DNA from 4 places in the Streptomyces sp. NPDC088387 genome. Region 1 is predicted to be linked to each of the others. Evidence: riboswitches for the same ligand, from Rfam matches in the RefSeq annotation. Region 1 holds a riboswitch; each other region holds the start of a gene.
What was found. A riboswitch is a leader RNA that binds a small molecule or an ion and turns the genes downstream of it on or off. The one in region 1 is predicted to bind cyclic di-AMP.
Positions count from the first base shown of each region.

Region 1 (5,345 bases):
CGTGTTCAGCAGGTCCATGAGAGGCGATCCTGTCCTAAAGAGGTCCCTCGGGCCAAGGAGAGTTCGCACAATAGGCGGCCCGGGACGTGTGGGTATCACCACACAGTGGGCGCCCGGACCTGCGACTAGGGTCTGTGCACTGCCTACAAAAACCCCGGAGGAGCCATGGCGTTCGGCTGGATCGACGAGCAGGCGCTGCTGCGCCGGCGCGCCGGACTCGTACGGACGCTGCGTCCGCGCCCCGCCGACTCGCCGCTGCTGGACCTCGCGGGCAACGACTACCTCGGTCTGGCCCGGCATCCGGAGGTCGTCGAGGGCGCGGCCGCGGCGGCACGCGCGTGGGGCGGCGGCGCGACCGGTTCCCGGCTGGTGACCGGCAGCACCGAACTGCACGCCGAGCTCGAACGGGAGCTGGCCGGCTTCTGCGGCTTCGAGGCGGCACTCGTCTTCTCCTCCGGCTACGCGGCCAACCTCGCCGCGGTCACCGCACTGGCCCCGCACGGCTCGCTGATCGTCTCCGACGCGGGCAACCACGCCTCCCTGATCGACGGCTGCCGGCTGGCCCGCGGCACCACCCAGGTCGTCCCGCACGCCGACCCCGACGCCGTGCGCAAGGCGCTCCGCACGCACGAGGGGCCGGCGGTCGTGGTGTCCGACACGGTGTTCTCGGTCGACGGCGACGCCGCCCCGCTGCCCGCCCTCGCCGCCGCGTGCCGCGAGCACGGGGCCGGACTCGTGGTGGACGACGCGCACGGGCTCGGTGTGCTCGGCGAGGGCGGCCGGGGCGCGGCACACGCGGCGGGGCTCGCGGGCGCGCCGGACGTGGTCGTGACGGCCACCCTGTCGAAGTCACTGGGCAGCCAGGGCGGTGTGGTCCTCGGGCCCGCCAAGGTCGTCGACCACCTGGTCAACGCGGCGCGGACCTTCATCTTCGACACCGGGCTCGCCCCCGCGGCTGCGGGCGCGGCTCTCGCGGCCCTGCGGCTGCTGCGCCGCGAGCCGGAGCGGGCCGGGCGGGCGCGAGGTGTGGCGGCGGAACTGCACACGCGGCTGACGGCCGAGGGCCTGGAGGCGGTACGTCCCGACGCGGCGGTCGTCTCCGTGCGTGCGCCGTCCCCGGAGGGGGCCGTGCGGTGGGCCGCCGAGTGCCGCGCCGCCGGGCTGGCCGTGGGCTGTTTCCGCCCGCCGTCCGTGCCCGACGGGGTCTCGCGGCTGCGGCTGACGGCCCGCGCGGACCTCTCCGAGGAACGGGTCGAACATGCTGTCCGGGTCATCTGCGAGACGCGACCATGAGTCGGCGAACCACGGCAGTGTGTCGCTCGAACGTGTGACGCGGCCGGTCGGCCGGATCACACGCGGCCCGGAGCTGATCGAAAGTGATCGGTCGGATGGTGCTCGGTCAGGGTCTGAGTACGGGGTCTGAGTGAGGGGTCTGGGAGCGGGTCCGAGTGGTGGCTTGCCCGGATCAGCGGAACGCGGCCGTGAACCCCGCCCAGCTCTCGGGGGAGAAGAGCAGCGCGGGTCCGGCCGGATCCTTGGAGTCACGCACGGCGAGCAGTCCGGCCCAGGGGCCGCGGCGCGGCCGCGCCGTCTCGACGCAGTTGTTCGCGCCCGTGCTGTAGCTGCTGCGCAGCCATGGCACGCCGTGCAGTCGGTCACTGGAAGGTACGTGTCGAGGCAGTGCAGTCATGGTGCCTCCTTCATGCGCCGTCACCTATCCCGGCGATGTAATCCAACGAGTCCTCGGGTGAAAGGGCGTGGATCCGAAGGGTGTTGAAGGCCTCGCTGTAGGCCTCCAGGTCTTCTTTCCGTTCGAGATAGAGGCTACTCGTCAAGTGGTCGAGAACAACCACGTCCAGATCAGAAGTGCTCGGAAATGAGAAGATAACGAAAGGGCCGGTGACGCCGATATGCGCCCCGGCGGCGAACGGCAGCACTTGCAGCCGCACTTGGGGCAGCCTGGCCGCCTCCGTGAGCCGTTCCAGCTGCCGGGCCATCACGTCGGGCCCGCCCACCTCCCGCCGCAGCACGGCCTCGTCCAGGACGGCGTTCAGCTCCAGCGGCGGCCTCGCGAGCAGCACGTCCTGCCGGGCGAGACGCACCTCCACCAGCGCGTCGACCCGCTGCTCGTCGAGCCCCTCGACGGCGGCCCGGGTGACCGCGCGGGCGTAGTCGGGCGTCTGGAGCAGCCCCGGCACCACCGAGGTCTCCAGTGTGCGCATCGTCCTGGCCTGCGACTCCAGGCTGATGAAGTCCCGGTAGGTCGGCGGCAGCACACCCCGGTAGGCGTGCCACCAGTGGTGCCGGCCGAGGTCCTCGGAGCCCGCGAGGGCGAGGAGCAGTTCCCGCAGTTCGGGTTCCTCGACGCCGTAGGCGTCCAGGAGTAACCGCACATCGGCCGGTTTCACACCGCTCGCGCCGGTCTCGATCCGGCTGACCTTGGACTGGTGCCAGCCGACCAGAGCGGCCGCCTCGCCACTGGTGAGGCCCACGCGGGCGCGCAGGGCACGCAGTTCGGCGCCCAGTTTCCGGCGGCGCACCGCGGGACCGTGCTGCATGGGGTACTCCTTACTCCTTCCGAGCCGCCCAAATACGCTCTGCCGTCGCAGAGTTCACCGCTTCGAGCGACAGATATATGCATATCTTGGTGGATCGCCACCGTGACAGGCCCGCTAATGGCAGTCTGGCGGCGTAGCACCAGTCCGGGACCGTACTCGAACCATCCGCTCCGTGTCGGACTGCGGTCCCGTGGGAAAGGGACGACGTCGCCATGGCAGATCATCTCGAAGCATCCGTCACTCTGCCGAGCGATCCCGCTTCGGTCTCCACGGCCCGCGGCTACGTGGTCGACACCCTGGCGGAATGGGGGTTGCCGCCGAACACGGAACTGGCGGACACCATCCGGCTGATCGTCTCCGAACTCACCACCAACGCCGTACAGCACACCCTCGGGCAGTCACCCACCTTCACGGTGGACCTGTCGCTGGAGCGTGACGAACAGTTGCGCATCGGGGTGACGGACAGTCATCCCCGGTTTCCGAAGCGGCTGCCGGCGGCGGTCCAGCAGGACAACGGCCGCGGTCTGGTGATCATCCGCTGGCTGGCCGCGGAGTGCGGCGGAAAGCTGAGCGTCCGGCCCACCCGGGAGGGCGGCAAGACCGTCGCCATCGAACTGCCGTGGACGGTGCCGGCGAGACCGGTGACCGCCGCGGGACAGCAGGAGCCGTAGAGACGCGTCCGAGTGGCGCACGGCCGCCGGCCGCGCCGGCTGAGCCCGGCGCGGCCGGTGCGGGCAGCACAGCCCGCCCGAAGGGCGGTGACGGCGCGTCAGGGCGCCGTCACCGCCTCCTCGGAGCTACTTCACGCGCCCGTACCAGACACTCTTGGTCCAGATCTTCTGTAGACGGACAACGTCTCCGGTCTTCGGCGAGTGCCAGATCTTCCCCTTACCGGCGTAGATCCCCACGTGGTACACGCTGGAGCCGGAGTGGAAGAACACCAGGTCGCCGGCCTTGCGGCTCTTGGCGGAGATGTGCTTCGTCTTGTTGTACTGCTGGGAAGCCGTACGCGGCAGCTTCTTGCCTGCCTTCTTGAACGAGTACAGCGTCAGACCCGAGCAGTCGAAACGGCGCGGTCCGGTGGCCCCGTACTTGTACGGGGACCCCTTCTTCGAAGCCGCGACCTGGAGCGCCTTCGTTGCCGGCGTGGCTGCCGAGGCCTCTGAGGAGAATCCCGGAACCACGACGGAGCCGCTCACGGCCACCAACGTGAGGGCCGAGGCCGTACCGGCCCGAGCCATGAGCGACGGGACACGATTGAGCGCGGTCATGCGCAACCCTTCGTCAGCCGCCTGTGAAGGATGACCTGTCGGATTCGGGCTGGCGAAGTAGCCCGGCCGCCCGAAGGCGGCTTCACCCCAAGGACTGCTCGAAGCCAACTGCGCGCTCCGGCGGCCCGTCGTGCCTGGGTCCTCCACTCCTGCCGATCCACTCCTGTCGACCGGTCATCCGGGAGGCGGCAGGACTCGGCGTCCGCCCGGACCGCCCCGCCGCGGTGGCGGGGTCTTGTCGTCAGTCAGGGATCTTCACCTACTTGTGTCCGAAAATCCCAACGGAACCGGGGATTTGTGTTGTTACTCACCACTCACCCGTTCGGGTGGACATCTCTATGTTCGAACGCGCGTCAACGTCCTGATGACCCCTCGGACCAGCGGCGGAGTCCCCAGTTCCGCCATGGCGGGATGGGCCTTGCGCAACCGTGCGGGTTCCGCGCAACGACCTGCGAATACGCCGAACGGGGGTACGCCTTTTGGTCCGTTTGAAACCGGCCGCGGACGGACCGGGAAAGCCGGTGAGTATGCGGATTCAGGTGCCGTCGCGTCAACTCTCGGAGCGCGGCGGAAGGGTGACGCGCGCCGTCCGGCGCTCGCCGTCCAGCACGGTCAGCGCCCGCGCGAGCGTCGGCGCGTGCAGCGCGGTCTCGCCCCGGCGGTGCATCAGCGCGAGCGCGTCGCGCAGCTCGGTGGCACGGGCCACCAGTGCCTGCGCGGCCCGCAACCCGCTGTAGGTGTCGGTGTTCTGCGCCGGATTGACCCGGCCGAGCAGATCGACGACGTCCAGGTAGCGGTCGATCAACTCGCCCTCGGCGCGGGTCAGTGCGGGCAGCGGGGGGTCTTCCGGTCGCAGCATCGGCGGTCACCTCGCGTCGGGCGTCGGGCCTGTGGTCTTGCGGCTGGAGACGATCCGGTCCACCAGGCCGTACTCCAGAGCCTGTTGCGCGGTCAGCACCTTGTCACGCTCGATGTCCGCGCTCACTTGTACCTGTGCCCGCCCCGTGTGCCGTACGAGCATCTCCTCCAGGCGGGTGCGTACGCGCGCCAACTCCGCGGCCCGGATGGTGAGATCACTGGTCTGCCCGTGGACCGGCTCCGGCAGCGACGGCTGGTGGATCACCATCCGCGCGCCCGGCAGCGCCAGCCGCTTCCCGGGTGTGCCCGCCGCCAGCAGCACCGACGCCATGGATCCGGCCTGCCCGAGGCAGATCGTCTCCACGTCGCAGCCGACGTACTGGATGGTGTCGTAGATCGCCGCCATCGCGCTGAACGAGCCGCCGGGGGAGTTGATGTAGAGCGAGATGTCGCTGTCCGGGTCCTGGTACTCGAGGTGCATGAACTGGGCCATGACGTCGTTCGCCGCGGTGTCGTCGACCGGCGTGCCCAGAAAGACGATCCGCTCCTCCAGCAGCTTCCCGTACGGATCGAGCGTCCGGTGCCCGTGGCTGGTGCGCTCGGTGAACTCGGGCAGGACGTAACGGGCGGACGGCTGATCCATGGTCAACGCCTCCTT
Region 1 covers NZ_JBIVNC010000016.1:79,769-85,113, reverse strand. The annotation lists gene bioB (biotin synthase BioB) at 1-18, opposite strand, end outside; gene ACIQAC_RS33310 (8-amino-7-oxononanoate synthase) at 166-1,293, shown strand; gene ACIQAC_RS33305 (DUF397 domain-containing protein) at 1,466-1,690, opposite strand; gene ACIQAC_RS33300 (helix-turn-helix domain-containing protein) at 1,701-2,558, opposite strand; gene ACIQAC_RS33295 (ATP-binding protein) at 2,771-3,229, shown strand; gene ACIQAC_RS33290 (C40 family peptidase) at 3,356-3,829, opposite strand; cyclic di-AMP (ydaO/yuaA leader) riboswitch at 3,833-4,040, opposite strand; gene ACIQAC_RS33285 (hypothetical protein) at 4,380-4,688, opposite strand; gene ACIQAC_RS33280 (ATP-dependent Clp protease proteolytic subunit) at 4,695-5,330, opposite strand.

Region 2 (5,345 bases), on a different contig from region 1:
CTGTGGGTGCGTATGGGCCGCCGCCAGCCGCACGCCTCCAACAAGATCGCCATCGGGGTGGTGCTCGGCGGGCTGTCCTTCCTGCTGATGGTCCTGCCCACCTCCGGCCACTCGTCCGACGACTACCTCATGTCCGTCTGGTGGATCGTCGGCTCCTATCTGCTGCTCGGCCTCGGCGACATCCTGCTGGAGACCTCCGGCATGTCCGCCACCACCAAGCTGGCGCCCGCCGCCTTCTCCAGCCAGACCATGTCCCTGTGGTTCCTGTCCCTGGCGCTCGCCAACGGTGTCCAGGCCCAGACCGTGAAGCTCTACGACGACGTCTCCAAGCCCGCCTACTTCGGCGTCAACGGCGCGATCGCGGTCGCCGCCGGACTCGCCGTGATCGCCGCGGCGCCCTGGCTGCGCCGCACGATGCACCCCGTCCACTGAAGCCGCCGACCGAGCCGACCGAACCACTGGGGTCCCCGTCATGCACATCCGTACGTCCTTCCCCCACGAGACGACCCACGACGACGTCCGCATCCCGCTCGCGGACGGGACCCTGCTCTACGCGCGCGTGTGGCGCCCGCTGACCAACGAGCCCGTACCCGCGCTCCTGGAGTACCTCCCCTACCGGCTCACCGACTGGACGGCGCCGCGCGACTTCCAGCGCCACCCCTGGTACGCGGGCCACGGCTACGCCTCCGTCCGCGTCGACGTGCGCGGGCACGGCAACAGCGAGGGCCTGCCCGGCGACGAGTACTCGGCGACGGAGCTGGCCGACGGCGTCGAGGTGGTCAACTGGCTGGCGGCGCAGCCCTGGTGCGACGGCAAGGTCGGTATGTTCGGCATCTCCTGGGGCGGGTTCAACTCCCTCCAGATCGCGGCCCTCGCGCCCGAGCCGCTCAAGGCGATCGTCACGGTCTGCTCGACCGACGACCGCTATGACAACGACGTGCACTACATGGGTGGTTCCGTCCTCGCGGTGGACATGCACGCATGGGCGGCCACCATGCTCACCTTCGTGTCGCGCCCGCCGGACCCGCGGTACGCCGGCGAGGCCTGGCGGGAGATGTGGCTGAACCGCCTGGAGGCGGTGCAACCCCTGCTGCACACCTGGCTCGGCCACCAGACGCGCGACGACTACTGGCGGCACGGCAGCGTCTGCGAGGACTACGGGGCGATCAAGGCCGCGGTGCTCGCCGTCGGCGGCTGGCACGACCCGTACCGCGACACCGTGCTGCGGCTCGTCGAACACCTCCCGGCCGACCGGGTGCGCGGACTGATCGGCCCCTGGTCGCACCAGTACCCCGACCGCGGCCTGCCGCCGGGCCCGGCGATCGGCTTCCTCCAGGAGACCCTGCGCTGGTGGGACCACTGGCTGAAGGGCGAGGGCGACCTCCCCGAGCCCCTGCTGCGCGCCTACGTCAGCGACTCGCACCCGCCGGCCACGGTCTACGACACCCTGCCGGGCCGCTGGGTCGGCGAGCCCGCCTGGCCCTCCCCCGCCGTCACCCCCGTCACCTACGCCCTCCAGGGCGCCCCCCTGCCGGTGCGGTCCCCGATGCACACCGGCGTCGACGCGGGCCGCTTCTTCCCCTTCGGGAACGACGCCGACCTGCCGCCGGACCAGCGCGAGGAGGACGCGCGGTCGGTCTGCTTCGAGTTCCCGCTGGGCGAGGAGACCTGGGTGCTGGGACGGCCGCGCGTACGGCTGCGGCTGCGCTGCGAGGTGCCGCGCGGACAGGTGGTCGCCCGGCTCTGCGACGTCGCCCCGGACGGCTCCTCGACCCTGGTGACCCGGGGCGTGCTGAACCTGTCGGCGCGCGAGGGCCGGGACCGGGCTGTGCCGTGGACACCGGGCGCGACCGAGGAGGTGTCGTTCGAGCTGAACGGCATCGGGCACGCCTTCCCGGCCGGGCACCGCGTCCGGCTGGCCGTCTCCTCGGCGTACTGGCCGTGGATCTGGCCGCAGCCCGGCTCCGAGGCCGGCTTCACGCTGGACCCGGCGGGCAGCGCCCTGGAACTGCCGGTCCGCGCGCCGGCACCCGACCAGGGGATCGGTTTCGAGGAGCCCGAGCAATCGGCTCCGCTCGGTGTCTCCTCCCCCGTCACGCTGGACGAGCCGCGTCCCGAGCGGCTGGTGGTGCGGGACGTGGCCAAGGGCGAGTGGCGGCTGGAGGTCGACCCCCGGTACGGCGGGACCCGCGTCTATCCCGACGGGCTGGAGTTCACCGAGGACGCGCTGGAGACGTACACGGTCACCGAGGGCGACGCGCTGTCCGCGCGGACCCGCTCCGACTGGACGGTCCGCCTCCACCGGCCCGAACTCGCCTGGGACACGACGGTCCGGACGCGGTCGGAGATCCGGTGCGAGGAGGGGGAGTTTTTGACCTCCAATGAGGTGATTTGCACCGAGGGCGACGACGTGGTCTTCCATCGCACCTGGGAGAAGCGGATTCCACGGACGGCTGGTTGATAGGGACTTGGGCTCATTGCCCGATTTACCACTCTTGCGATCGTGCGTGACATGACTCACTGACGCATGCGCACAGGAATTTCACAGACCCGCGCCGATTCACCTTTGCGGGTCCGCGAGTTGACCCTTTCCAGCAGCAAAGGATCATGCGCGGCAAACACCCGGAAAGAAGATCACAAGCCGCTATATGTGAATCCGCTACTTGTTTCGGACATGGGCTTCGCATACGTTCCAGCGCTGTCGGGCGGACGCCTAATCCTGCCGCCGCCCACACCACCGACAAAGATCCACGGCAGGAGTGGGGGACCCAGGTAAGTCGCCGGGCCGGACGTCGAAGGACGCGCCGGAACGGCTCGGGGTGAAGCCGTGCCCGCAAGGGCCCGGCCGGGCACCTCCCCGCCCGAACCCGACAGCTCACCTCGCAGGCGTCGGAGAGGAATCCATCCCCATGTCCGCATTGCACCGCTTCACCTCCATGCGCCGCCTCACCCGCACGCTCGCCGTCGCCGGCACCGGCGCGGCCGTGCTCGCGCTGCCGGTCATCGGCGCCACCAGCGCGTCCGCGGCCACCCCGACCGCCACCAAGGCGGTCACCGCGTACCCGAACAACCTCGACGGCTGGATCCGCGAGTCGCTCTCCGTCATGGCGCAGAACGGCATCCCGGGCACCTACGACGGCATCTACCGCAACGTGATGCGCGAGTCCTCCGGCAACCCGTCTGCCGTCAACAACTGGGACTCCAACGCCCTCGCGGGCACGCCCTCCAAGGGCCTGCTCCAGGTGATCGACCCGACCTTCGCCGCGTACCACGTGCCCGGCACCCTGTACGACCCGTACGACCCGGTCGCGAACATCGTCGCCGCCTGCAACTACGCGGCCGCCCGGTACGGCTCCATCGACAACGTCTTCGGCGCCTACTGACCGAGCGCATTGCTTTGCGGGTTGGGGCCCGTAAAGGAACGCGACTGTTTTGTACGCGACTGCTTTGTTGGGGCCGTGAGGGGTGAATTCCCTTCGGGGAAAGAGCCGTTCTCAGGGAAAGAGTCGTTCGAGGACGACGGCGATGCCGTCGTCCTCGTTCGACGTCGTGACCTCGTCGGCCACCGCCTTGAGTTCGGGGTGCGCGTTGGCCATCGCCACCCCGTGCGCCGCCCAGTCGAACATCGGGATGTCGTTGGGCATGTCCCCGAACGCGATGGTGTCCTCGGCCCGCACACCGAGCCGCCGGGCCGCCAGCGCGAGACCGGTCGCCTTGGTCACCCCGCATGGCTGGAGTTCGACCGTCCCCGGGCCCGACATGGTGACCGTGGCGAGCGAACCGACCACCGAGCGGGCCACCGACGCCAGCTCGTCGTCGGACAGCGAAGGATGGCGCAGCAGCACCTTGCTGATCGGCTCGGCCCACAGTTCGTCGCGCCACCCGACCCGCACCGCGGGCAGGGTCGGGTGCGGCATCAGATAGCCGGGCTCGATCAGCGTCAGCCCGTGCACCCCGTCCTGGTCGACCGCCGCGTACACCTGGCCGACCTCCGCCTCGATCTTGCCGATCGCGGTCTCGGCCAACTCCCGGTCCAGGGTGACCGACCAGAGCAGGCGGTCCCGGCCGGCGTCGTACAGCTGCGCGCCCTGTCCGCACACCGCGAGGCCGGTGCTGCCCAGCTCGGCGAGGAGCGGGCGGACCCGGGGCGCGGGCCGGCCGGTGACCACGAGATGCCGGGCCCCGGCCCGTGCCGACCGGGCGAGCGCGGCCAACGAGCGGTCGGAGAAGGTGTCGTCGCCGCGCAGCAGGGTCCCGTCCAGGTCGGTGGCGACAAGTGCGTACGTGGTGCGCGCGGCATATGCGGTGGGTGCGGCCATGATCAGAGAATACGGACATCGCGCGGCACCGACCCGGTGCGAACCGGACGTCGGCCGGGTTCCCCCGCGTCCCGTCCGCACCAGCCAACTCCCCTGTACCATTCGGCCCTTTGCCCGGACGGGCCCCGCGTCGGCCCGCGGGGCGCCGTGAGCGCGCGTTGAAAACGGATCCGGTTTTCACTCCCACGTGGGGTATGCGAACGCCCGGGGGTGGGTGTCGGCGCCCGAACCGGGTGCGCCCCGGGTGGGCCGGGTCAGCCGTGGGCCGCCGCGAGATGGTCCGCAAGGCGCGGCGAGGCGAACTCCGTACCGCAGACGAACCGCATCACCGGACCGTAGGAGGAGGCCGCGGGCAGGCCGGTGAAGTACAGGCCCGGGACGGAGGAGCGGAAGCCCGCGCCGAGTCGCGGGGTGCCGCGGCTGACCTCCAGACGGGTGCGCAGCTCCGGGCCGAGGAAGTCCATCGCGGCGAGGTCCACGCGGTATCCGGTGGCGGCGACGACATGGTCCGCGGTCAGTCGCTCCGGCCGGCCCTCGTGGGTACGGACCGTCAGCGCCGTGCGGCCGCCGTCCGGTTCGGCGCGCTCCACGCCCGCGACCTCGCTGACCCGGACCCGGCCCTCGAACCGCTCGCGCAGCCACCACGCGCCGAGCGGGCCGAGGACCCGGCGTACGAGGTGGTGGCGCAGCCCGGCCGGGAGACGGCGGTAGGGGTGCGGGTAGTAGGTGAGCGCGTACAGCGACCAGGCCCGGCCGAACGGCGACCGCGGGCGCAGCCCGGGCTGCCGCCACGGGGGCGCCCCGAAGGCGACGGAGCCGCGGCCGCGGGCCACCACCCGTACGTCGGCGCCGGCCTCCGCCGCGAGCACGGCCGTCTCCAGGGCGGACTGTCCGGCGCCCACGACGATCAGTTCCCGGCCGGCGTAGCGGCTCAGGTCGTGGTGCTGGGAGCTGTGCGAGACGGGGGCCGCGGGGCCCGGTCCGTCGGGTACGGCGGCGGCCAGCTCGGGCGGGAGATGGGCGAGC
Region 2 covers NZ_JBIVNC010000004.1:534,950-540,294, forward strand. The annotation lists gene ACIQAC_RS13930 (peptide MFS transporter) at 1-432, shown strand, start outside; gene ACIQAC_RS13935 (CocE/NonD family hydrolase) at 473-2,461, shown strand; cyclic di-AMP (ydaO/yuaA leader) riboswitch at 2,769-2,904, shown strand; gene ACIQAC_RS13940 (transglycosylase SLT domain-containing protein) at 2,910-3,383, shown strand; gene ACIQAC_RS13945 (HAD family hydrolase) at 3,495-4,319, opposite strand; gene ACIQAC_RS13950 (FAD-dependent oxidoreductase) at 4,574-5,345, opposite strand, start outside.
Region 2: it holds a riboswitch for cyclic di-AMP, as region 1 does, so the genes downstream of both, ACIQAC_RS13940 (transglycosylase SLT domain-containing protein) here and ACIQAC_RS33290 (C40 family peptidase) in region 1, are expected to answer to the same signal.

Region 3 (5,345 bases), on a different contig from region 1:
ACGGCCAACATCTTCATCGCGGTCCTGTGGACGTGACGTCTGTCGCGGGGGCGGCTGTGCCGGGGCCCGCGGCCCGCTGACAAGGCCTACGGTGCCCCGCCGTCCCGGGGTCGATCGGGCCGCCGAGGCCGGCCCACGGTGTTCCATGCGGTCAGTGCGGCGCCCGCGGCGCCCGCCGCGAGCCCCAGCCACGCCGCCACCGCGATCCACAGCAAGGCCTCGCCGGGGCCCTCGATCCATGAGGCGTCCAGGGCGGTCGCGGCGGAGAGCAGTGCCGCCGCGGTCATGCCCATGGGGAACACGGTCGCCCAGCGCCGCATGTCGTGGCGCAGCCGCGGGCGGGCCACCTCGGCGGCGAGCAGGACGACGTACCAGCACACGGCGAGCACCAGCAGTGCGGCGGTGACGGCGCGCAGGACGCCGCGGTCGTCGGTGTTCCACAGGTAGAGCGCCGGGCTGTCGGCGACAATCAGTCGCGAACCGGCGAGCGCCGAGATGGCGAGCGCGCCGCCCGCGACCCAGTGGTCGCCGGCCCCCTCCCACACCTGGCGGAAGTCGAAGCGGGTCAGGGCCAGGGCGTACAGGACGAGGCCGAGCCAGAACAGCACCAGCGCCGCGTGCGCGAGCCAGGCGCTCCGTTCCGCTTCCGCCAGGGTCGCGCCGAGCAGTGCGAGCCCCTGCGTGGCGACACAGCTCAGGAACACCCCGCCCGGCATCGACCGCCGCCAGTGGCTCACGACCGACGCGATCAGCAGCGGCCAGAGCAGGGCGGCCGGCGCCAGCAGGGCCTCGGCGAGGAGTTGCCGGTCGAGCGCCGAAAGGCGGGTGCCGAGGACGGTGGTCGCGGCCACGGCGGTGAGCGCCGCGGGCGTACCGGCCTCCGCCATCCATCGCGGGCGGTCCCGCAGCAGCCGCGCGACGAAGTCCGCCGCGAGTGCCAGCCAGGTCACCGCGGCCACCGCCAGCAGGATCCTGGACAGGACCTCGTACCCGGTCAGATGGAGGCCGACCGACAGGATGCCGGTCGCCATCACGGCGGCCCCGGCCGCCGGCGGACGCTGCGCCCACCAGGCGCGGGGGGAAGGGGTGCCGGGCATGGGCCGATGCTAAGGAGCGTGCCCGGGGAGAGGGGTGGGGCGCGCACACGCGCGGACGGAAATCCACGCGGGCGCATGCCACCGGACGCGGCGGCCCACCGGACGTGGAGGCCCACTGGACGCGGAGGCTCACCGGACGTGCGGGCCCACTGGACGCGGAGGCTCACTGTCGTGGAGGCCCACTGGACGCGGCGGCCCACCGGACGTGGAAGCCCACCGGACGTGCAGGCTTACCGGACGTGCGGGACCACTGGACGCGGCGGCCAACCGGACATGGAAGCCCACCGGACGCGGCGGCCCGCCGGGACGGCGGAGTGCCGCCGGGACACCGGACGGTCTGCAACGACAAAGGGCGCGTGTCCTCAGACACGCGCCCCCGGCGCACGGTGACTCCTAGGCGGGCCGCACTACCGCGCGCCCCCGTCTCAGGCCGGCCTCACCACGCTGTGGATCGCCGACTCGCCGTCGTAGTAGATCGACTCCTCGCGCACGTACGTGCCCGGCTTCGGGGCGTGGATCATCATGCCGTTGCCGATGTAGATGCCGACGTGGGTGACGTCGTCGTAGAAGAAGACGAGGTCACCGGGTTGGGCGGCGGCGACGGACACCGTGGTGCCGGCGTTCACCTGGTCGTAGGTGGTGCGCGGGATGTCGACCCCGGCGGCCTTCCACGCGGCCTGGGTGAGGCCGGAGCAGTCGTAGGAGCCGGGGCCGGTGGCGCCCCAGACGTACGGCTTGCCGGCCTGCGCGCGGGCGAACGCCAGCACCTTCTCCGCCTTGGCGGTGTACGAGCCGTCGGTCGGCGTGGACTCCGAGCCGGTCGAGCCCGACGAGGAGCCCGTGGAGTCGCTCTCCTGCTGTTGCTGCTGGGCCGTCTCTTCCTGGCGGCGCTGGTCCTCAGCCTGCTGCTGGGCGAGCTCCGCCGCCTTGCGGTCGGCCTCTGCCTGCTTCTGCTTCTCGATCGCCGCGAGACGCGCCTTCTCCTCGGCGGTCAGTTCCGACAGCAGCTGCCGGGCGTCGGCGAGTTTCCTCTGGACGGTCGCCTTGGCCGTCTTGAGGTCGCCCTGCGTCTCGGTGAGCGTCTCCAGGCCTTCACTGGCCGCCTGACGCTTCTCCATCGTCTCGGACTGCTGGGTGAAGTACTCGTCGACCGCGTCCTGCTGGCGGCCGGTCAGCCGGTCCATGAGCTGGGTCTGGTCGAAGTAGTCCTGCGGCGAGTCCGCGAGCATGAAGGTCGCGGTGTCGGGGACGGAGGCCCCGCTGCGGTACTGGGCCGCGGCGTACGAGCCCAGCTCCTCGCGCGCGTCGTTCAGTTTCTGGGTCCGCTGGGCCACGTCGTCGAGGAGCGTGTCGACCTGCTTGCGCTGTTTCGACGTCTTCTCTTTGGCGGAGTTGTACTTCTCCGTCGCCGACTCGGCCTGGCGGTAGAGGTCGTCGACCTTCTTCTCGACTTCCTCAAGGCTCGGCTTGTCGTCCTCGGGCGCGGCGTTGGCCGTCTGGGAGAGCAGGGCGACGGAGGTCAGGGCAGCCGTGGCGAGGGCGGGGGTGCGTATGCCTGCCACGCGCGCGCCCGTGGGGCGCGACTTGCGGTGCGACGCCAAAGGAGGCGACTCCTTCCATGGGCCGCCTACCGGGTTAGCTGTCGGGTTCGGGCGGGTGGTTCGGAAGGGTTGCCCTACGGTCCGCTCCCCAGTGGGAGTTCGGACCGATTCACCCCGGAGTTCGGTGGGTCCCCGGCTCCGGCTGCCACGTGGGCGCACCGGACTCGGCGGAGGCGGGACGGCCCGGCGACGTTCGCCGGTGGGGGTCGTTCGGCCTGAGCGAACGGTAGCCAACTCGTGTGCCGCCTGTGAAGGTTGGTGGGCGATATGCCCGATACATTTTCGTGACCTTTCTGTTCGAGTGTCGCGCTGCGTGGTCAATGCGGACTGTTGTGCGGTGAGTTGTCCGAAGTGTGCGTTGTTTAGTGATCTTCGTGTACGACGCCTCCTGCTGCGGGTTTCCGGACCGACGCGCCGCGCGACGCTCCGGCCAGCCACAACGGGGATCCGTCGATCGCTACGGAACGTGACCGCGTGAGTGTCCGCGGTGAAGCCCGGCCACAGGCCGGAACCGTACGGTCCCCCACCCGCCGACGGGGGATGTTCCCGGGGTGGCCGCGGGCTGTCAGTGGGGCGCCCTAGACTCGGAGAGCGATGAGCAGCCTCTTTGACGACAGCTTCCTGGCGGACCTCCAGGCCCCGCGGGCCCATGCGGAGGAGCCCCCGCCGCCCCCCGAGGACGATCATGCACCGGAGCAGGTTCCGGACGATCTGTTCGGCGGGAAGTTCGACGCGCCACCGGACCGGGAGGCGTACTACCGCGACGGTGCCCCGCGCCCGGCCCTCGACGCGGCAGCCCTCCTGGACGGGCTGAACGACAACCAGCGGGCCGCCGTCGTCCACTCCGGCTCCCCGCTGCTCATCGTGGCCGGCGCCGGTTCCGGCAAGACGCGTGTGCTCACCCACCGCATCGCGTACCTGCTCGCCGAGCGGAGCGTCCACCCCGGCCAGATCCTCGCGATCACCTTCACCAACAAGGCCGCCGGTGAGATGAAGGAGCGCGTCGAGCACCTCGTCGGCCCGCGCGCGAACGCGATGTGGGTGATGACCTTCCACAGCGCCTGTGTGCGCATCCTGCGGCGGGAGTCCAAGAGGCTCGGCTTCACGTCGTCGTTCTCGATCTACGACGCCGCCGACTCCAAGCGTCTGATGGCCCTGGTCTGCCGCGACCTGGACCTCGACCCCAAGCGCTACCCGCCCAAGTCCTTCAGCGCCAAGATCAGCAACCTGAAGAACGAGCTGATCGACGAGGAGGACTTCGCCGCACAGGCCACGGACGGTTTTGAGAAGACCCTCGCCCAGGCGTACGCGCTCTACCAGTCGCGCCTGCGCGAGGCCAACGCCCTCGACTTCGACGACCTGATCATGACGACGGTCAACCTCCTGCGCGCGTTCCCGGACGTCGCCGAGCACTACCGCCGCCGCTTCCGGCACGTCCTCGTCGACGAGTACCAGGACACCAACCACGCCCAGTACACGCTGGTGCGCGAGCTGGTCGGCACGGGCGAGCGGGCCGCCGAGGACCTCGACGTACCGCCGCGCGAGGACGACCTCCAGCCCGCCGAGCTCTGCGTGGTCGGTGACGCCGACCAGTCGATCTACGCCTTCCGCGGCGCGACGATCCGCAACATCCTCCAGTTCGAGGAGGACTACCCGAACGCGACGACGATCCTCCTGGAGCAGAACTACCGCTCCACCCAGACGATCCTCACCGCCGCCAACGCGGTCATCGAGCGCAACGAGTCCCGCCGCCCCAAGAACCTGTGGACCAACGCGGGCGCGGGCGCGCGCATCACCGGCTATGTCGCGGACACCGAGCACGACGAGGCACAGTTCGTCGCCGAGGAGATAGACCACCTCACGGACGCGGGCGACGCCAAGGCGGGCGATGTGGCGGTCTTCTACCGTACGAACGCCCAGTCCCGTGTCTTCGAGGAGATCTTCATCCGCGTCGGCCTGCCCTACAAGGTCGTCGGCGGCGTCCGCTTCTACGAGCGCAAGGAGGTCCGGGACGTCCTGGCCTACCTGCGGGTGCTCGCCAACCCCGAGGACTCGGTGCCGCTGCGCCGGATCCTGAACGTCCCCAAGCGCGGTATCGGCGACCGCGCGGAGGCCATGATCGACGCGCTCTCCCAGCGCGAGAGGATCAGCTTCCCGCAGGCGCTGAAGCGGGTCGACGAGGCGTACGGCATGGCCGCGCGGTCGACGAACGCCGTGAAGCGGTTCAACACGCTGATGGAGGACCTCCGTACGATCGTCGAGTCCGGCGCCGGACCGGCGACGATCCTGGAGGCCGTCCTCGAACGCACGGGCTATCTGGCCGAGTTGCAGGCCTCCACCGACCCGCAGGACGAGACCCGGATCGAGAACCTCCAGGAACTCGCCGCCGTCGCCCTGGAGTTCGAGCAGGAGGCCGGCGAGGGCGAGACCGCGGGCAGCCTCTCCGAGTTCCTGGAGCGGGTCGCGCTCGTCGCCGACTCCGACCAGATCCCCGACGAGGAGGACGGCGACGGCGTCATCACCCTGATGACCCTGCACACCGCCAAGGGCCTCGAGTTCCCGGTCGTGTTCCTCACCGGCATGGAGGACGGCGTGTTCCCGCACATGCGCGCCCTCGGCCAGACCAAGGAGCTGGAGGAGGAGCGCC
Region 3 covers NZ_JBIVNC010000004.1:349,740-355,084, reverse strand. The annotation lists gene ACIQAC_RS13030 (hypothetical protein) at 1-36, shown strand, start outside; gene ACIQAC_RS13025 (tellurite resistance/C4-dicarboxylate transporter family protein) at 87-1,097, opposite strand; gene ACIQAC_RS13020 (NlpC/P60 family protein) at 1,523-2,698, opposite strand; cyclic di-AMP (ydaO/yuaA leader) riboswitch at 2,706-2,878, opposite strand; gene pcrA (DNA helicase PcrA) at 3,293-5,345, shown strand, end outside.
Region 3: it holds a riboswitch for cyclic di-AMP, as region 1 does, so the genes downstream of both, ACIQAC_RS13020 (NlpC/P60 family protein) here and ACIQAC_RS33290 (C40 family peptidase) in region 1, are expected to answer to the same signal.

Region 4 (5,345 bases), on a different contig from region 1:
ATCAAGCTGATCCCGCCGCTGATCGTCGGTGAGAAGGAGGTCGACCGGTTCGTGGACGCCTTCACCGAGATCATGGACGACGCGCACGGCGGCGGCGGACTGATCTGGGACTTTGGGAAGACCCTGGTCAAGCAGGCGGTGGCCAACCGGTGAGATCCTGGCACCCGCGGGGGTGAACGCCGGAGCTTGTCTCTGAGGCAAGAGATTTGCCTTGGAGGTAAGACTCCGGCTGAATGGAGGGTATGAGCCCCTCTCCCGACGCGGCACCGGAGCCCGGCCCCGAGCCCGCCGCCGGTCAGTTGCCGGCCGTCGCCCCGCAGCTGCGCGCCCTGCGCCGCCGGGCCTCGCTCACCCTGGAGGCCGCGGCCCGCGCCGCCGGTCTTTCGCCCGCCCACCTCTCCCGGCTGGAGACCGGCGGGCGGCAGCCCTCACTGCCGATGCTCCTCGCGCTCGCCCGTATCTACGGTACGACCGTCTCCGAACTCCTCGGCGAGACGGTCGCCGAACGCGACGCCGTGCTGCGCGCCGCCGACATGGAACCGACCGAGGCCGGCGGCTGGACGTACTGGCAGGCCGGCGCCTCCGGCCGCGGGATGCAGGCACTGCGCGTCCACGTACCGCACGGCTCCCAGGGCGACATCGTGCGGGTGCATCCCGGCGAGGAGTGGCTGTACGTCCTGCGGGGCCGGCTGCGGCTGCGCCTCGGGGACGCCGTGCACCAGCTCGGTCCCGGGGACAGCGCGCACTTCGACTCCCTGACCCCGCACCGCATCGCCGCCCGCGACCCGGCCGGCGTCGAGCTGCTCTTTGTACACACCCTGCTTCAGAGCCCCACGGCCGCGCTCTGTCTCGGCCCGACGACGGGAGAAACACCATGAGCGAGACCGCGAAGCGCAACCGCGGAGTCTGGGTGCGGCTGTTCATCTACGTCGCCGCCGGGCATGTCTTCGCCGCGTTCCTGTACCTGCTGTTCGAGGTCGGCGCGAAGTAGCGGTGGCGGCGCGGGCTCAGTCGAGCATGCGCTGCCGCAGCCGGTCGCGGAGTTCCGGCGTCAGCTTCAGACCCTGCTCCAGATAGCCGTCGACGCCGCCCCAGGTCGCCTCGATGGTGTCGAAGGCCGTCGTCAGATACTCGGCGCGCGCGTCGAAGAGCGGGCTGATCAGCTCCATGACCTCGGGGGAGTGGGCGGAGGGGGCCTTGCTGCTGCGCCGCACCTGGTAGCGGCGGTGCTTGGCGTTGGACTCCAGATAGTCGGCGAGGATCGCCTCGCGTTCCACGCCCAGGGCGAGCAGGGTCACCGCGACCGAGATGCCCGCGCGGTCCTTGCCGGCCGCGCAGTGCATCAGGGCCGGGACGCTGTCCTCGGTGAGCGCGTGCAGCACCCGGGAGTGCTCGGCGGTGCGCTCCAGGACGATCGTGCGGTACGACTCGACCATCCGGTTCGCCGCCCTGCCGTCGGCGAGCAGGGTGCGCAGCTGGTCCAGGTCGCCCTCGCGGATCATCGTCCAGAACTCGGCGCCGTGTGCCGGGTCGGTCAGCGGCAGGTTCACGTTGCGGACGCCGGGCAGTTCGATGTCCGGGCCCTCAAGGCGCTGGTCGGCGGCGTTGCGGAAGTCGAAGACCGTGTGCAGTCCGAGGGAGGACAGGAACACGGCGTCCGCCGCGGTCGCGTGCGCGAGATGCCCGCTGCGGAACAGCACTCCCCGACGCACCCGGCGGCCGTCCACCGTCGGCAGCCCGCCCACGTCCCGGAAGTTGCGCACGGCTTCCAGCTGTGGCTCGGTCGACGGGACCTGCTGCGTCACGGGGGGCTCCTCCCGGTCGGACCGCCGGCCCGGCTCGGGTGCCGGCCGGCGTGGGGCACCTCGACGATACGACAAGGCCTCGCGCGGAACGGTGTCGAGGCCTCCTGTCGAGGCCTCCTGCGGAACGGTGTCGCGAAACGGACGAAACCCCCGTAAAGAAGTCTGTGATTTCACTGTGCCACTCAATGCGACACTTCTCCTCCTGCGTCACATCTGGGAGTTCTGTCCGAATTGATGCGTGGATTCCAACTCGCTCTGGAATAAAGGGACCTGGAGCACTGTCACGTGAGCAGCGTCATATTCGTGACCGTGTGTCGCCCGTCATGTTCACGTAATCAGGCCGCTTTTCAAGGGGTTTTGGGAATTCGGCGTGTACCGCTTCGACGGAGGGTGACCGGGAATTCCCCGTACGGATCAAGAAGGGGACCTTCGAGTGGAACCTCTTGCTTGTCCCTTTGCGTCTTGGTCGCTTACGTTCACCACCGAATCCGGACGGAACGCCGAATCCTGCCGCCGCCCGGAAGCCGCCCACTCACCCGTGCCTCGGCAGGAGCGGGGGACCCACAGGACTTACCGCCTGTTCCGGTCTCCGGAACGGCTAGGGGTTCAGCCGCGTTCCCCGCGCGGCCGGGCATCTCCAGCCCGCACCCGACAGCTCACCTCGCAGGCGCCGGAGAGGAATTCGCCATGCCCGCGAAGGGTAAGCACCGCCGTCCCAAGAGCAAGCGTTTCACCCGCTCGATCGCCGTCGCCGGAACCGGTGGCGCCGCACTCGCACTGCCGCTGATGGGGGCCGCCGGCGCCCACGCCGCCACCGGCCAGTCCGTCACGGAGAAGGCCGCCGGAACTCTCACCGCCACGCAGGAGTCGCTGCCGCGCACGGTCACCGAGCAGCCCGTCGCGCAGCAGACCGCGACCAAGACCGCCACCCCGAAGTCCGGTGCGCACACCTACTCGGTGAAGGTCGGCGACTACCTCGCGAAGATCGCCGAGGAGCAGGACGTCACCGGCGGCTGGCAGCGGATCTACGACGACAACCGCGAGGCCGTGGGCAGCGATCCGTCGCTCATCCACCCCGGTCTGAAGCTCTCCATCGGCAAGAAGGCGGCCGACAGGCCCGCCGGCACCGACACACAGGCTTCGAAGCCGGCCGAGTCCTCCGACTCCACCGCGTCGCAGAAGACGCAGAAGTCCGAGGAGTCCAACTCCAGCCAGGCGCAGGGTGATGCGTCGTCCTCCGGCGACCAGTCCACGACCACCGCCAACGCCTCGGGCTTCAGCCTCCCGGTGGCCGGTGCCGCCGTCGGCACGCCGTACCGCATGGCGGGCAGCATGTGGTCCAGCGGCTACCACACCGGTGTCGACTTCGTCGTCCCGACCGGCACCTCCCTCAAGTCCGTCGGCAGCGGCACCGTCGTCTCCGCCGGCTGGGGCGGTGCGTACGGCAACCAGGTCGTCATCAAGCTCGCCGACGGCTTCTACGCCCAGTACGCCCACCTGTCCTCGCTGTCCGTCTCGCAGGGCCAGTCCGTGTCCGCCGGCACACAGGTCGGCCTCTCGGGCGCGACCGGCAACGTGACCGGCCCCCACCTGCACTTCGAGATCCGCACCACGCCGGACTACGGCTCCGACGTCGACCCCGTCGCCTACCTGCGCTCGCACGGTCTCTCCGTCGGCTGAGACCCCCGTCGCGCGACCACCTCCGAAGGCCGGACCCACGATCCCCGGGTCCGGCCTTCGGTGCGTACCGGTGGATATCGGGATGTGTTGCGGGACCCGTGGACTATTCCGCATTTGACCAAGGCTTGGTCCGTGGCTTATCTCACCGCCCGTCAACCCCGCCCTACGGTCGCGTAAGTCACATTCGAAGGGGAATCATGGTGCGACGTGGCAGACGATTCGAAGAGTGACAGCAGAGCAGAGATCGGGTCGTACGTGGCGCTGGGGGACAGCTTCACCGAGGGTGTGGGCGATCCCGGCCCCGACGGGGCGCTCGTCGGCTGGGCCGACAGGTTCGCGGTACTGCTCGCGGACCGGTGCCCGGAGGGCGACTTCACCTACACGAACCTCGCCGTACGCGGGAAACTCCTCGACCAGATCGTGACGGACCAGGTGCCGCGGGTCGCGCGACTCGCGCCCGACCTGGTCTCCTTCAGTGCCGGCGGCAACGACATCCTGCGCCCCGGCACCGACCCCGACGACGTTGCCGAACGGTTCGAACGCGCGGTCGCCCTGCTGGCCGAGGCGGCCGGCACGGTGATGGTGACGACCGGCTTCGACACCCGTGGTGTGCCGGTGCTCCGGCATCTGCGCGGCAAGATCGCCACCTACAACGGACATGTGCGGGCCGTCGCCGACCGGTACGGCTGTCCCGTCCTCGACCTGTGGTCCCTGAAGTCCGTCCAGGACCGCCGGGCCTGGGACGGCGACCGGCTCCATCTCTCCCCCGAGGGGCACACGCGCGTGGCGCTGCGGGCCGGACTCGCCCTCGGCGTCGACGTACCGGCCGACCCCGAACAGTCCTGGCCCGCCCTGCCGCCGCGCGGCACGCTGGAGGTCCGCCGCGACGACGTGCACTGGGCGCGGCAGTACCTCGTGCCGTGGATCGGACGCCGGCTGCGCGGCGAGTCGTCGGGGGACCATGTGACGGCCAAGGGCGCGCTGTCGCCGCAGGACATCAGGCTGCGGATCGATTCGGTGGCGTAGGCCGGGGGCGCGTGGCTGTGCGGATGCGCGGTGCCGGAAGGGGCTCTGGTGGGCCGGGGGATCAGAAGGCCGTTGGTGACAGGCCCAGTTCCCGGCCCACCGCCTCGTCCACCCACTGCTGCGCGCGCGTGCGGGACACGGCGCCGGCGCCCGCGTAGGACGTCATCTGTACGGCGAGTCCGTCGAGCAGGGCGGTCAGGCGCAGGGCCGTTCCGGTCGGGTCCGGGCAGCGGAACTCGCCGGCGGCCACACCCTCCGCTATCACCTCGGTGATCGCCGCCTTCCACTGGCGGTCGAGATCCAGGGTGACCTCCTTGAGGGTGGGTTCGCGCAGCGCCACGGCCCAGCCCTCGATCCACAGCCGCCAGCCCTTGGCCTGGCCGGTGGGGGCGTACCAGCGGACGGCGGAGCGCAGCCGGCGCAGGGCAGTGGTCCGGCGGCCCAACAGCTTGCGCAGATGGGCGAGATCGTCCGCGGCGGCGTGGGTGAACGCGGCGGCGACGAGCTTCTCCTTGGTGGAGAAGTGGTACAGCACCAGCGCGTTGCTCACGCCGAGTGCCGCGGCCACGTCGGCGATGCGGACCGCCGCGACCCCGCGCGCCTCGATCTGCTCGATGGCGGCCCGCAGCAATTCCTCGCGCCGCTCTTCCACGCTCAACCGCACTCTCGCCACGGCGGCCACCCTATAGCCAGTGGTCACCGGGGGCAGCGGGTCGGGTACGGCTCGCCACCGGGCGGGCGGGTGCCCGTAGGCCGCGGCACGCGCGTGCCCCAGCCGTACGTCTCGCGTGCCCGCGCGGGGCTGGACGGTATGTGCTGCGTGCCGGCGCAGGC
Region 4 covers NZ_JBIVNC010000002.1:521,633-526,977, reverse strand. The annotation lists gene ACIQAC_RS06910 (aspartate aminotransferase family protein) at 1-153, shown strand, start outside; gene ACIQAC_RS06905 (helix-turn-helix domain-containing protein) at 243-878, shown strand; gene ACIQAC_RS06900 (DUF6126 family protein) at 875-991, shown strand; gene ACIQAC_RS06895 (tyrosine-protein phosphatase) at 1,008-1,805, opposite strand; cyclic di-AMP (ydaO/yuaA leader) riboswitch at 2,321-2,488, shown strand; gene ACIQAC_RS06890 (peptidoglycan DD-metalloendopeptidase family protein) at 2,493-3,485, shown strand; gene ACIQAC_RS06885 (SGNH/GDSL hydrolase family protein) at 3,693-4,511, shown strand; gene ACIQAC_RS06880 (TetR/AcrR family transcriptional regulator) at 4,573-5,184, opposite strand.
Region 4: it holds a riboswitch for cyclic di-AMP, as region 1 does, so the genes downstream of both, ACIQAC_RS06890 (peptidoglycan DD-metalloendopeptidase family protein) here and ACIQAC_RS33290 (C40 family peptidase) in region 1, are expected to answer to the same signal.